Regions from separate parts of the Pseudoalteromonas sp. MMG005 genome, predicted to be linked through region 1. Evidence: riboswitches for the same ligand, from Rfam matches in the RefSeq annotation. Region 1 holds a riboswitch; the other holds the start of a gene.

Region 1 (7,704 bases):
GATTTAAACCTTTTCAGCTTATTTCACGTCACACCCTATAAATACATAAATTGGGGTTTAGAACATGAAGACGATTGTACTTTTAGTGCTTTTAGCAGCCATCAACACGGCAAACGCCGCTGACAATCATATCATTAAACAGCATTTTGCAATTGAAGACAGCCAAGTGCTGGAAATTGACGTACCGGTCGGTAACTTAGAAATGATCGCCTATGATGGTGAACAGATTGAAGTATCAGTTGTTTTAAAATCGCAACAACACGGCAATTGGTACCCACACACCAACAACCTATCTGATATAAAATTAAAAAGCCAACGCAACCAAAATAAATTGTCACTGTCAATTGATGAGGAAAACTTGCAACAACATTGGCACGTAAAAGTACCAACTGCCTTTCGCTTAGATATCGAAATAGGCGTAGGCAATGTTGATATTGCAGACCTTGACAATTCCGCAGAGGTTGAGGTTGGCGTGGGCAAGGTACGCATTGATACCTACGTATCTGATTTTAACTCTGTATCTTTAGAGTCTGCTGTAGGCAACACCAGCTTAATTGGGTTAGTCAACAAAGCTCAGCATCACAAAAAAGTGATTCACTCTGAGACCATATATCACGGTAAAGGCGCATATAACCTAGAGGTTGAAGTTGGGGTTGGAAATATTAAAGTACGTCATTGAATTAGCCCAACATGTTCAAGCGCTGTGCGTACTGACTCTTTCCTTAATGGTTTCAGAATGGTCACGTCAGCACCCAACGCTTTTGCTCGATTTAATTCTACTGGTTCATTATTTGCGGTCACAACAATGATGGGTTCAGATAATCCCAGTGTTTGTCGAATATATTCAATGGCCTGAAAGCCATCCATCACCGGCATATTTAAATCCATAAAAATCACATCATAATGATGAGTACTCAAATCATCGACAGCTGCCAATCCATGCTCAACATGCTTCACGGTAATTGAAAATGTCTCTAGTACTTTTTTAATTATCTTTGCATTTAATGGGTTATCTTCCACTAATAAACCAGTTAAAGGCCTTAGTTGACAATGTTGTTCTCGTCGGCTGTGCACGAGATAAATAGGAGTTTTTACCCGTACCACGGTACCGCTAGGTAGCCCCTTTTCAAATTCTATGTCTCCGCCCATGGCATCTAACAACCATTTACACCGTACCAAGCCTAGCTGCAAACCTTGAAAGTGTGTCTCTGTCACATTGCTTGAAAGCGGCGAAACACCAGAAAAACCACACCCGGTATCTTTTACGGCGATCTGCAAGTAAGTCTGAGTTTCATCTAAATACACCTCGATTAATACACTGCCTTGCTCGGTGAACTTAATCGCATTATCAACTAATTGGCCAATGATCCACGCCAGGTGTTCATGATCACAAGCAATAACCAATGATGTAGAAAATGAAAACTCGGTCTCTAATGCTATCTTTTTCCGCTGTGCTTCATATTCATGGGGTGAAATCGCCTGCATCAGCGTTTGAGTAAGATCATCAGGCACCACCGACACCAGAATATCTCCTTGCTCCCAACGACTAAACTCTTGAATTGCATTCAATTGGTTAACTAATTGCTTCGCCGACACCTCTACTTGTGTCAGCTGTGATTGCGCCCCATCTTGGCGGTATAGGTTTAAAAAACCCAAAATAGCTTGTAAAGGCGTTCTTAACTCATGACTTGCACGAGCAAGAAAGTGCGTTTTCATGGTTAAGGCATGCTGCGTTTCTTGTTTTTGAAGTTCAAGAGAATCGATTGTATCCCTTACCTTTTTCTCCATTGGTTTAAAGATAAATACCACTTCTAACCAAAGCACAACGATTGCACTGACCCAGAATACAAATTCAAACAAACGTGTTAATGCCACTTTACGATTAGCACCTTGCTCAAAAAGTTGCACAGCTTGTTGTTGATAAAATAGTAATACCTGTGCTTCATTGGCCATCTTAATAGCCACCTCTGCATTGAAGGTTTTAGAGTCATATAACGCTAAAAAGTCTAGGCTCCGTTTATTCAAATTAGCCGGCGCATCAAAATATAATGTCATTAACGCTTCAGACAAAAATACATATTTCCCCTCTTTTTCACCTAGGATCATCTGATGATTGGCCGAAAATACGCGCACACTTTTATCCAACTCTGTAAAAAGTGTCTGGGTGAGCCTTTGCTCTTTTTTATAAAAAACAATTTGATTGACGTGTAACGCTATTTTCTGTGCCAACATACGTTGCATACCAGCACGATTAATAAGCTCCGCATCCTCTTGTTTTTGCTGTAAAAGATATTGCATCGCCGCAGCCGCCAATGTGACTAACACCCCCATTACCAACACTGCGATAAAATAACGGCTGCGCATAGACTTAATGATATTACGCATATTAACTTATCCACCCTATTTGCCCATAAAGTGTAGTGTAAAAATTGAAAACTAACATAACCTCACTTGACACCTAGATGGCTAAAGTGTTTCAATGCGTGCTCACCCTATTTGAGGGTCAATGTAAACTCACCGAGTAATATGTTGGCCTAGGGCTGGAAGAGGTGCGTTATTCAGGTACTTGTGTTGAGGAGAGCAAACTCCCATGACACACAAGGAGGGGAACTAACGCCGAGAAATATATACTATTTGCTCAGTATACATTTCGGGCGACTGGGTTGAATCCCAGCGACTGTCACCAATTGCAGCGTTAATCATATTAACAACGCACATATGTTTGGTGGAGAGCTTCTGGTCTTAAAATAATAAGGCCACTTGCCTTGTCATTTTTAAGTCCATTGCTCTTCGAATTTTAACTGTTCGAAGTTTGGACTCACTCCAGACCCCGAACAAGATATAAGTTCGGTAGAGATGAAATCACAATACGATTTATCCAACTATCCGTTGTGGACAGCCTTAGTTACGCCTTTTGATGCGAATAACCAAGTTGACTATGACACTTTACATTCGCTTGTGAATGAACAAGCGCAAGCAAATAACGGTATTCTCCTGCTTGGCAGTACTGGTGAAGGGCTGGCCTTAAGCTCTGCTGAGCATAAGTGCATTGTCGAGACTGTTTGCAACATGCAATTAGACGTCCCTATTATGGTGGCTGTGGGCGGTATGAACTTGCAAGATCAGTCCGAATGGGTGGCGTTTTGTAATACCCAGCCGATTCATGCACTGTTGCTTGGCTCTCCGTTATACACAAAACCTGGGGTAGTCGGCCAAACACAATGGTTTGACACCCTGCTGAGCGCCACTGACTTACCTTGTATGTTATACAACGTACCTGGACGCAGTGGGGTATCCATCAAACCCCAAGTGCTCAAAAATCTAGCCCACCATAAAAATTTATGGGCACTCAAAGAGGCCAGCGGTGATATTGGAGTGTTTGAAGCTTTCAGAAAAGCCAATCCAACTCTCGCTATTTTTAGTGGCGATGACGGCCTCATGCCATATTTTGCTCAAGCCGGAGCTGCTGGACTCGTATCCGTGGCCGCAAATGCCTGGCCAAAGCAAACCGCTGAGTTTGTTCGTCGCTCGTTAGCGGGGACTTTTCCTAACTTGTTTACAACTTGGACTGATGCTGTTAATAGCCTATTTTCAGTGGCTAATCCCATTCCAGTCAAAGTATTAATGCATGTACAGGGCAAACTTAGTACCCCTAATTTACGTCCTCCATTAACGCACCTAGAGTTGCCGTGTACTCAGGCAATTGACCGTGCAAACACCACAATTTTATCTTGGAATTAAGGCAGTTATTATGAGCTGGTTAGAACTATTAAACAATTTAGAAAATGGCAGTGTACGTGCTGCGACACAAGACGAACAAGGCAACTGGCACGCTAATATCGAAGTAAAGCAAGGTATTTTAGAAGCTTTTAAAAATGGCAATAATATTGAATTCCCGGGTGGTTTTGTTGATAAACATAATTTAGCGCCACAAGGGTTTGCAGCTGAAGCAGGCGTTCGTATGGTCCCTGGTGGCAGTAGTGTTCGCCGTGGTGCGCATGTTGCATCGGGTACCATTATCATGCCACCAGCATATGTGAATATCGGTGCCTACATAGGTGAAGGTACTATGGTCGATAGCCACGCATTAGTAGGATCATGTGCTCAAGTAGGTAAAAATGTACATTTAAGTGCCGCAGTCCAACTTGGTGGTGTACTTGAGCCTATCGGTGCAAGCCCTGTCGTTATTGAAGACGACGCATTTATCGGTGCAGGCTGTGTGATTGTTGAAGGTGTTGTGGTAAAAAAAGGGGCCGTTTTGGCACCCGGCGTACGTTTATCAGCGACGATCCCTGTCTATGACTGTATCAACGAGCGTCAACTAGACAAAGGCGAAGCTATTCCAGAAAATGCCATTGTTATTCCAGGCTCTCGACCATCGTCAAGTAAGTGGGGCCGTGAGCAAGGCTTGAATATGTCGTGTGCACTTATCGTCAAATATCGTGATGAACAAAGCGATGCTTCTTTAGAATTAGAAGAGGTATTACGATAATGACTTTTTTGAGCACACCATTACGTCAAACTATTACTGAGTTGACTAAACAAGAACATACTCCGTTTTTTGTTTATGACTTAGATGGCTTACTGTCACACCTAAAACCACTCACAGCGCAATCTGTTGTGAAGCTATGGTACGCAGTTAAAGCTAATCCTTTATCTAACGTGATCCAAACCTTAGATAAAGCGGGGTTTGATTTTGATGTGGCCAGTAACGGTGAACTTGACCAAGTTTTACGTCAAGGTATCGATGCCAGCCGAGTGCTCAATACTGGACCTGCCAAATCAAAAAGGCAGATCCAGCACTTTCTGTCACAAGGTGTACGTACCTTTGTGGCAGAAAGCCATAATCAAGTTAAGTGGCTTAATGATGCTGCTGAAGAATTAGATATTCAACTGCGTATTTTACTTAGAGTACAGCTGCGCTGGCCTGAAGGTGAGAAAAACCCACTTGGTGGTGATAGCCTAACACCTTTTGGATTAGGCGTTGAACAATGGCACTCGTTGCAAATAAGTAAATACCAAGCCCTGAATTTTGTTGGCCTGCACATTTTCCAATGGGGCAACATGTTAAGTACTGAGAAGCTCGCGCAACTTTGGACGCAAATGGTGCCGCCACTAAAAGCTCTGGCCGATAACTTGGGCTTCAAATTAGACATATTAGACTTAGGCGGTGGCTTAGGGATCCCTTACTCTGAAAATGACGCTCAGTTAACTTGGCCAACTTTGATTGACGCACTCGCACAAATTAAGGCATCAGCTGGCGTAACAGAGCTGTGGATGGAGCTTGGTCGATATGCTGTGGGAGAGTTTGGTCATTATGCCAACCCTGTCGTTGAACAAAAACAAAACTATGATGAGCATCAACTTATTATGTCGGGTGGTATTAATCACCTGTTGCGTCCAGCAGTGACCAACCAAGCATTCCCTTGTGAACTACTACGTAATTCAAGCGCGGCATCTCGCAGCTATGTGCTCCATGGCCCGTTATGCACAGCCTTAGATAATTTAGGCTATCACACGTTACCTAAAGATATACACGAGCAAGACTGGTTGGTATTCAGCCAATGCGGCGCGTATGGCTTTACAGAAAGTATGCCCTACTTTTTATGTCATGAATTACCAGCTGAGTATGTGATTGAGCACGGCAAAATATGCCACGTCAGAGCTATGCAGCATGCCAGTGATTATTTAAGGTAAGGAGCCAATATGACCCCAATTAAGCAAGAAAATATTCAAGTGGGTGAAATAGCAAACGGGCTACCATTAACGATTCCTGTGTATCGTTTAAAAGGCAATGGCACCGGCCCACGCGTCTATATTCAGGCCAATATGCATGGTGCAGAAGTGCAAGGCAATGCCGTTATTTATCAATTACTAGAACAGTTGCAACAACAGACATTGGCTGGTGATATTACGTTAGTCCCTTACGCCAATCCTATTGGATGTAACCAAAAGTCTGGGGAATTTACGCTAGGCCGCTTTGACCCAATTACAGGCACCAATTGGAATCGCATGTATCAAAGTCATCTACCATTAGTGGATACCTTTGTTGCTGAACATCTCGACAGCTCCTTAAGCGAAATTAAACACCAGTTCTCAGCAGCTTTAGTACAAGCGACACAAGCTATGCTTGATGGGCCAGCATACAGTATAAATACCGGTAAACGCATAGCTTTAAACCTACAACGCTTAGCCCATGAAGCCGACATTGTACTGGACTTACACACTGGGCCTATTTCATCTAAACATCTATATTGCCCAGAATATGCCAAGGCGAGTGCCAGTTACTTTAATATTCCCCATGTGCTGCTCATTCCCAACGACTTTGATGGTGCACTTGATGAAGCCAGTTTTTGTCCGTGGTGGGCATTGAGTGAAGCCTATAAAAAACAGGGGCGAGATATACCTGTTTTAGTTGAAGCATTCACTGTTGAACTTGGCTCTCAAGAAAAAATTGACTTAACCGAAGCCAAAGCAGATGCAGCAAGTCTACTCAGCTACTTAAGCTATAAAGAAGCGTTGCTAAACTCGCCATTTAAACCACAAGCAATGGTCCGCTACGGTTGTATGCTGCAAGATTACCTAGCCTACTATGCACCAATGGGTGGCATGGTTGAATACACAGCGGCACTGGGCAGCCATATAAAAGCAGGTGACACAATCGCTCATATTTTGCGCATGGAGCGTTACCTGTCGGAGCAACCTTTGCACAGCATCACTTTAGATAAAGATGCCATTGCTATCTTGCATTTTGCGTCAGCAAGCGTCAACCAAGGAACTGAGTTGTATAAGTTCTTTACTAATTACTTTGAGCTATAGCTCAATCACAATATTGCGTGAGAGTAAGCTGGTATCAACCTGCTTACTAAGGAATGGCGGCGATGCCGCCAACCTTTTTTCATTCAGATCCGCTAACTAGCATATTTGACCCCAAACCTAAACAGCAGTTATTCATCCTCATTTAATATAAAGCGGTGTATAATTGTCACTTCAATAATATTCTATGAAACAATACACTATGGAACTGCGTTCACTTGTTTTTGGTACTTTACTTTCAGGGCTTTCATTTACAACTCTCGCTGAGACACCTGCAAACAACGATGAGATTGATCTAGTTAAGCAATGCATTCTGAATGAAATTATTGGTGGCGATAAAAAGCAAACAATTGAGCAACTGAGGACTCGATGCGCTAAGCTGGATGCCGCAAGACAGCTCAGTTCTTTAGATAAGCGCGTAGCGCGAGAGCGAGTCGGTGAAAAAAACCGTAATGTACTTACACCACATCACCGTAACTATATTTTGCCTGTATCCTACATAAGCAACCCTAATAATCGCCCTTTCGATGGTCTTAAGAATATTGATGCGGAAGCGGGTGAGCCGCTTGATAACTTTGAAGCGAAATATCAACTGTCTCTTAAAATACCACTTTATAGCGATTTTTCTGATAGTGACCAAGCCATTTATATGGGCTTCACTTTACAATCTTACTGGCAGCTTTATAACAAAGATATCTCTTCACCGTTTCGTGAAACCAATTATGAGCCAGAACTATTCTGGGTTAACTTCCTAGATGATGAAAATGTCCTTTGGGGTGATGAAATGGCGATAGTGTTAGGTATCTCTCACCAATCTAATGGTAGAAGTCAACCTAACTCACGTTCTTGGAACCGTATTTATGCAAATTTCATATGGGAAAATAATGG
Region 2 (7,704 bases), on a different contig from region 1:
GTGGGGGATCATATTGCACCCTATGGTGATTTTGACTTAGTGCTGTTAGGGCCCGATTTACCACATACTTGGCAATCACTTCCCAATCCAGATGGCTCGCAGCAATTAGTACATGTTGCACAAATTCCCGTTAAGTGGCTCGAAGGGTTAATACAAAACAACACAGACTTATATTCATTGAGTACATTATTACAAAAAGCAAGGTGCGGTGTTCGCTTTAGTACCGCTACAGCTAAGTCTATTTTTCTGCAGTTCAAAGCGATGGAAGCAGCAGACCCATTGACACGCTTTACGCTACTGATGAGCTTGCTTAATACATTATGCTTAAGTGAGGCTCAAACATTATCGAGCCAAGAATTCTCATTTGTTAACAGCTTAGACCCTGCACAAGACAAATTTGAAAAGGTCATGAGTTACATTTACGACAACTACTGTGAGCAGCTTAGTGCTGAGTCTCTCGCACAGTATGCACATATGAGTACCAATCACTTCCATAGGTTTTTTAAAAAGCGCACAGAGCGCACCATTACTGAATTCATTAATCAGCTACGAATCGCCAAAGCATGTAAATTATTAATAAGTAGCTCGGCGCCTATTTCAGTGATCAGTGACCAGTGTGGTTTTAATAATATTTCCAATTTTAATCGCCGCTTTCTCAGTATTAAAGCCTGTACACCTAGTGCATTTAGATCTCGATTGAAACAAGCGTCATTAATTTAACTATTCCCTTTAAATCAACCAAATAAGTATGGTAAGTTATTGATGTTGTAGCCTCATTACCCAAGGTTATAAAGGACTACTTGATGATCAATACTCAAAGGCATATTGATAGTAGCCCTTTATTACTTTATGAGGAATTACTATGTCTATAAAACGCCCGACGATTGTGATTGTTGGTGGCGGTGCGGGTGGCTTAGCACTCGCTACGCAACTGGGCCATAAATTAGGAAAAAAACAATACGCTGATATTATTCTCATTGATAAAAACCGGAATCATATTTGGAAGCCATTATTGCATGAAGTCGCAACGGGCTCACTTGACGCTGATTTAGATGGCGTCGTTTACTCTGCCCACGCTGCAAAGCATCATTTTCGCTTTATTTTAGGCGAATTCATTGCCCTAGACGCTCATCAACACACCCTAACATTAAAACCACTGTTAGGTGATAACCAACAACAAATCCTCCCAGAACGGCATGTACAATACGATAAGCTGGTCTTAGCTGTTGGCAGTGTCAGCAATGACTTTAATACCCCTGGTGTAAAAGAACATTGTTTCTTTTTAGACTCCCATGCTCAAGCGGAAAATTTCCAGCACGCACTATTAGATAATTTTACCCGAATTCACCAAAGTAACCATACGAGCCAACCCTTAAACATTGCCATAGTTGGCGGCGGCGCGACAGGGGTTGAGTTATCAGCTGAGCTATATCATGTTACGCAGCTATTAAAAATGTACGGCATGAACAATATGACTGCAAATCAGTTACAAATAAGCTTAGTTGAAGCAGGTCCACGTATATTGCCTGCTCTTTCCGAGCGAATAGCAAGCGCGGCTAAACGTGAACTGCTTAAACTGGGTGTCACCGTACTCGAAAATACCCAAGTAGCATCTGCATCTAAAAGCGCCTTTACCACTGTGCAACAAACCACGATACCAGCAGATATAAAAGTATGGGCCGCAGGTGTAAAAGCACCTGATTTCATTAAAGATTTAAACATTTTTGAACTGACTCGAAATAATCAGATCCAAGTGAACTCATACTTACAAAGTACCGTTGATAATCAAATTTATGTCATTGGTGATTGCTGTGCCTTCACCCAAGCTGACGGCTCTATCGTTCCCCCAAGGGCGCAATCGGCTCATCAAATGGCCCAATGTGTCCAACATAATTTAATCGCAGCAGTGTTTGATAGACCCCTCAAGCAATTTACCTATCAAGATCATGGGTCTTTGGTAAATCTATCTCAATTCACCGCGGTGGGTAATTTAATGGGGAATTTAACTAAAAACAGTTTCTTCATTGAAGGGAAAGTTGCACGCTTAATGTATGTCTCGCTGTATAGAATGCATCAACGCGCAATTCATGGCTCACTCCGTACGTTTATTCTTTGGCTGAGTGAAAAAATGCTCAAAATTGTCCGACCAAAAATGAAGTTACATTAAACGAAATGGGTTGGGTTTACCCCCAACCCATTGTCGACCGTAGCATAATACGCTCTACTTAAGTGCAACGTTTACAAATACCGCCGTCATCAAAATAGGGCAAACAAAACGAACATATTGGGCAAACCAATAGTGTGGGCCTTTACATTCGAGATGTAACTGGTTACCACGTTTCCACATCCACCCTACTGTAATAAAGTAAAATAAGCCCATTAATGGTAGCTGATACTGCGTAAACAAGCTTATTACGAGCCCAAACATCCAGTCAAAGTTCAAGATAATAAGGCATGAAGCAACTAAAATAGTCGCTGTGACCCACCATGTTGCAACATGTCGTTTTAAGCCGTGGTTTTCTACTAAGAATGATACTGGTATTTCAGTTGATGAGATAGTTGATGTCAGTGACGCTATCGACATTAAAACAAAAAATGTTAAACCTACAACTAAACCCACCTCTCCCATACTGGCAAATAATTCAGGAAGAACCGCAAAAATTAAGCGCCCTTCACCTATTAGCTTACCATCTTGGAACACTTCAACCCCGTTATGTTGGGCAACAAATATCGCAGGAATGATCAGTAAACCAGCTAAGAATGCAACGCCTGTATCTAACAGCGCAACACTTGCAGTGAGCTTTGGTAAGTTCGCGTTTGGCTTCAGGTAAGATCCATAAATCATCATACAGCCAACACCCAAAGACAATGAAAAAAATGCTTGACCCATTGCCGCAATAATTAAGTCGGGGTCTGTGATATGTGAAAAATCAGGAACCAAATAAGCTTGAAACCCTTGCGCGGCACCGTCTAACGTGCCGATATAAACAATGAGTGCAACTAAAAGCAGCAATAACATTGGCATTAAACGCCGAGACCAGATTTCTATGCCTGACTTCACTCCTTTCAATATGATACTTGCTGTTAGGATCAACATCACAGGTGTAAATATAAAGTTACGAAGTGTGGATTCTCCCACCAAAAAAGCACTCAATTGGTTAAAGCCCAAAAAGCGAGCAATCGGTTCTATAGAGTATGCCAACATCCATCCAGCAACGATAGAATAAAAACTCAGCATTACAATGGCACCAAATAATCCAATATAGCCTGCCGTGGCCCCAATATTCGGTCCCTTTTCTTGCCACGCTTGTTTTAATGCTTTAACAGGGTTAGCCTGCGCTTGATGCCCTAAATATAGCTCGGTATACAATGCAGGCAGCGCTAAAAGAAATATCACAATGAAATAAACAAGCAAAAATGCGCCACCACCGTGGTTCGCTGCTTGTGTGGGGAATCCCCAAATGTTGCCAAGTCCTACCGCAGCACCAGCCGCCGCAAGAACAAAGCCAAGTCGACTTTGAAAGCCATCACGCAATTGAGCCATAACGAGTCTATATGATTATTGTTTTGGACCGCTGATTATACTTAACTGTTTGAAAAATGCGACAGCGAGTCGAAAATTTAGAATAGGCGCAACAAATATGATTAATGTCTAAAAACTTGAGCCAGCTTCCATTAAAAACTGTAGCTCTTCATCATTAGATACGCGGCTTAATATTTGATTCCTATGTGGATAGCGGCCAAATCGATCAATAATTCGCTTATGGGATAACTCGAATTCATAATTAGGCAAAGCTCTGAAAAGCTGTTCAGCCTGTTGGTGAATAATTTTACTTTCACTGTGCATAAATGGCATATACAAAAAGCTTAGCTCAGTATCATTTAAGCGTTTATCGAAGCCTTTATCAATGGCATTTTGCGCGAGACACAACGCCAATGGATCCGCAGAAAAAGCCTCTGGTGTATCTCGAAACATATTCCTAGAAAACTGGTCGAGCACGATTATTTCACACAAAGTGCCCACAGGATCAGCTCGCCAATGTGCGAGTTCTCCTTGTACAGCCATTCTATAATGAACCATAAATTGGGATTTTATTTTGATGTCAAAATGCGCGGACTTTTGCCACCAATCAGACTCTGAACAAGTGACAAACCAAAAATTATAGATATCTTGATACTGCATGACGGCCTCCCAGTTTATGTAATAGTCACTTTACTCGGGATTCAACCGCCATGCAATCTAAAACTTAATTACTAGTTATTGTTACTAAAAAGATACTAGCCGCTACGCAGCCTCCAGTAACTTCGCGTGAATGGCTTGAACCACATTATCCGAGTCTGTTTGTTCAACCAAAAAGCACAAATTGTGCTTACTTGCGCCATGGCAAATCAGTCGAATATTGAAATCACTGAGCACTTGCATTAAGTTGACTTCATGCTGACGTAACTGGATCTGAGAACCAATAAGAGCCACCAGTGTTAAGTTGTTCTCAACAGTAACATGACAAAATTGGCTTAGCTCTTCTAAACAATCTTGATCAAGTTCAGGTCGTGACGCGTTCAATGCGTTATCCAGCGTGATCGCGACACTTATTTCTGATGTTGTTACCAAGTCCACTGAGATATTATAAGCACTCAATATCGTGAAGATACGCGCCAAAAAACCACTAGCAAGTAACATCTCAGGACTCTTTAGTGTGAGCAATATTTGATTTTTCCGCTGTGTAACAGCTCTGATCCCTGCTTGTGATGATGTGTCTTTTTCAATCCAAGTGCCGCCTGCTTGTGGGTCGCGGCTCGATCCGACAAACACTGAAATATTACTGCGGCTAGCTGGTAATATTGTTGCTGGATGTAATACCTTCGCACCAAAAGTAGCCATCTCTGCTGCTTCATCAAAACTCAATTTGGCTATGGGTGTGGCTTTTACACACAGTCTCGGATCTGTACTAAAAATACCAACAACATCAGTCCAGATATGAACACTTTTTGCTTCTATAGCTTCCGCTAATAAAGCCGCACTGTAGTCAGAGCCACCACGTCCCAGCGTCGTTGTTTGATTATACGGATCGCTGCCGATAAAACCTTGAGTCACAATCACCTTCTCATCTAACAACGGTATTAAGTGCTTGTGAGCCGCCACCTGTGTCGCTGCAATATCCGGTGTGGCTTTACCAAATTGGTTATCAGTTTTTAACACTTTACGGACATCAAATCGCTCGGCGTTTACGCCAATATCTCTGAGTACTTGGGTAAACAAAAATGATGATAAACGCTCCCCAAAACTCAACATCTCATCACACTGTTGTGCACTTAACGCGGGTAAAGACGCCAACGACTTTAGCTCATCAAGGGTTAAATTAAATGACTGTGCTAAATCCGCATCCAGTGTTAAATGGGCTAAAATCGAGTCTTGAATTTTAATGATGTTATCAACTAACGCCATACGTGCACTTTCGTCAGCTTTTTGTTGCGTTAGCGTTACTAGATGATTTGTCACTCCCGCACTGGCACTCACAGCAACAACACGTACATTATTGTCATCGTGAATAATTTGCGCACAACGGTGCATGGCATCAAAATCGGCTACACTGGTGCCACCAAACTTTGCGACCGTGTACTGTGAACTCATAATATCTCCTTTTGACTGCATTGGGGGCAATCATAATAAATAAGGAGAACTTGGCAATTAAGGTGCTTTGCAAATCAAGAAGGAACCATTGCCAGAAGCTCTCCACCAAAACGGTGACAGTTCCAAGGATTCAACCTCGTAAACCGAAAGTTCACAGTGACGTGCTATGAGCTTCCTCGGCGAGTACTTCCCTCTTTAGTGGTCTTTGGCGTTCGTCACCTTTCACTAAATACCTAAGTATCGCACCTCTTCTGTTTATTTTGCCTCGTCATTACTGAACACAGGCAAAATAAAAGCCCGCATATTACGCGGGCTAAAAACAAAGTAACGTTTAGACGTCTAGGTGTCAAGTGCTAAATTGTACCTTTTGTAGTGAACTACATAAATTGCCCTGCGACATACGCCCCAGCATAGCCAATGGTATATGCAATCAACAAATATAAAAACATACGCAAGTAGCTCATAAACGTCAGTGCTTTCACTTTGCTCATCGCGATAATTCCCGCCGCAGATCCTATCACTAACATTGAACCACCTACCCCTGTCGCATAGGTAAACATCAACCATTGCTGTGGCGTCATCACAATATCGGCCTTTAATAAAGCGGCCGTTAACGGTACGTTATCAACTGCCGCTGAGAGTAACCCCATTAAATAATTGGCATATTCTGGTGCAATGTAAACATACAGGTCTGTAAACATGGCCAGGACACCCACTTCTTTGAGCGCGCCAACAAGTAATAGTACACCAACAAAGAATAATAGAGTGTCATACTCAATCTCTCGAATATAATCAATAATTTTCTTGTTCACATCTTTCTTGCGCATTAAGAATTGAGCAACCAAAAACATCAACGACAATCCAAATAAGAATGTAAGTAAAGGCGGCACTTGATACTGCACACTCAAAAATAACGTCGCAAAAATTGTCGAAGTAAATATCACCGCAATCGTTATATCCGTTTTCTCTATCCGTCTTTGTATCTGCTTTTCAAAGCGTAGTTGCTCATTCATACCGATAGACAACATAGCTGCCAGCGCTACCACACTCACCAGCGCAGGACCGACAAGTAACAATAAATTAGGAATAGTAACTTTGTCCGCTAAGAAGATCATTAATGTTGTTACATCTCCTGTAATGAGTGACACACCACCAGAGTTAACACTAAAAATAATTAGTGTTGCATACTTAATTAACTTCTTTGGATCTAGCTTCAACGACATAACTACTGCCAAAGAAATCAAGGTTGCGGTAATATTGTCTGAAATCGAGGAAAATACAAAAGCGGCAATGCCTACCAAGAACATAAGCTTACGCTCACTGATCTGAGATGGCATAACACGATGCACAATATTTTGTATAAACCCCTTAGAGTTTAGATAAGCTACAAACGTCATTGCAGCCATCAAAAACAACCACAATGTGGCGATTTCAAGAATGTTATGATCTAGCGCATGTTGTACATTTTCTGGGCTTTGACCATGAATAGGTGAGATAAAAGCGATAATCCAACATAAAGTACCAAAAAAAAGGGTGGTTTTGGCCTTGTTTACATGGATGATATCCTCTATAACGATAAGCACAAACGCAATCGCTATTAGGGTAAGGATAATGGGCGTAACCATAATGCGTAAACAACCTGTAATTAAAAGTTAAAAATTTAGAAAGGTAACGTAATTCGGCGCGGAGTCTAGCACTTACATATAGGATACGCTACGACTAAGCCCAATTAATTTCCTATAAACGTCACATAAAAGATACACTCTGGAAAGTTATGATCCCAGCTAAGAAAGTTTTAAATACGCTAAATGAACATTGGAGCGTATTGGAGCTACTTTTTAAACGCTTTAAAATGACCGATTTTAGCGTCAAAGATGTTCAAAACATCATAAAACACAAAAATCCTCAATGGACCAGTGAACGAATATTCAGAGAAACTAATCGCTTACTCAATCAAGAAATCATCATTCCACTGGCTAAATCTTCGCAGCTGGAAATAAATCGGGCTGTCGCAGATTTCGCAAGTTTTCTGTTACAAGAAGAGCACCTAGGTTTGGCACAAGAGATCACCG

What was found. Region 1 has a riboswitch for lysine ahead of dapA (4-hydroxy-tetrahydrodipicolinate synthase). Riboswitches for the same ligand answer to the same signal wherever they lie in the genome.
Region 2: it holds a riboswitch for lysine, as region 1 does, so the genes downstream of both, lysC (lysine-sensitive aspartokinase 3) here and dapA (4-hydroxy-tetrahydrodipicolinate synthase) in region 1, are expected to answer to the same signal.

Annotation. Positions count from the first base shown of each region.
Region 1 covers NZ_JAGJEK010000001.1:395,590-403,293, forward strand. The annotation lists gene J8M01_RS01880 (hypothetical protein) at 65-679, shown strand; gene J8M01_RS01885 (response regulator) at 673-2,385, opposite strand; lysine riboswitch at 2,537-2,744, shown strand; gene dapA (4-hydroxy-tetrahydrodipicolinate synthase) at 2,857-3,741, shown strand; gene J8M01_RS01895 (2,3,4,5-tetrahydropyridine-2,6-dicarboxylate N-succinyltransferase) at 3,752-4,492, shown strand; gene J8M01_RS01900 (PLP-dependent decarboxylase) at 4,492-5,697, shown strand; gene J8M01_RS01905 (succinylglutamate desuccinylase/aspartoacylase family protein) at 5,707-6,819, shown strand; gene J8M01_RS01910 (phospholipase A) at 7,019-7,704, shown strand, end outside.
Region 2 covers NZ_JAGJEK010000009.1:140,598-148,301, reverse strand. The annotation lists gene J8M01_RS08980 (AraC family transcriptional regulator) at 1-720, shown strand, start outside; gene J8M01_RS08975 (NAD(P)/FAD-dependent oxidoreductase) at 863-2,167, shown strand; gene J8M01_RS08970 (sodium-dependent transporter) at 2,222-3,544, opposite strand; gene J8M01_RS08965 (DUF924 family protein) at 3,653-4,183, opposite strand; gene lysC (lysine-sensitive aspartokinase 3) at 4,286-5,632, opposite strand; lysine riboswitch at 5,720-5,891, opposite strand; gene nhaD (sodium:proton antiporter NhaD) at 6,010-7,257, opposite strand; gene J8M01_RS08950 (hypothetical protein) at 7,407-7,704, shown strand, end outside.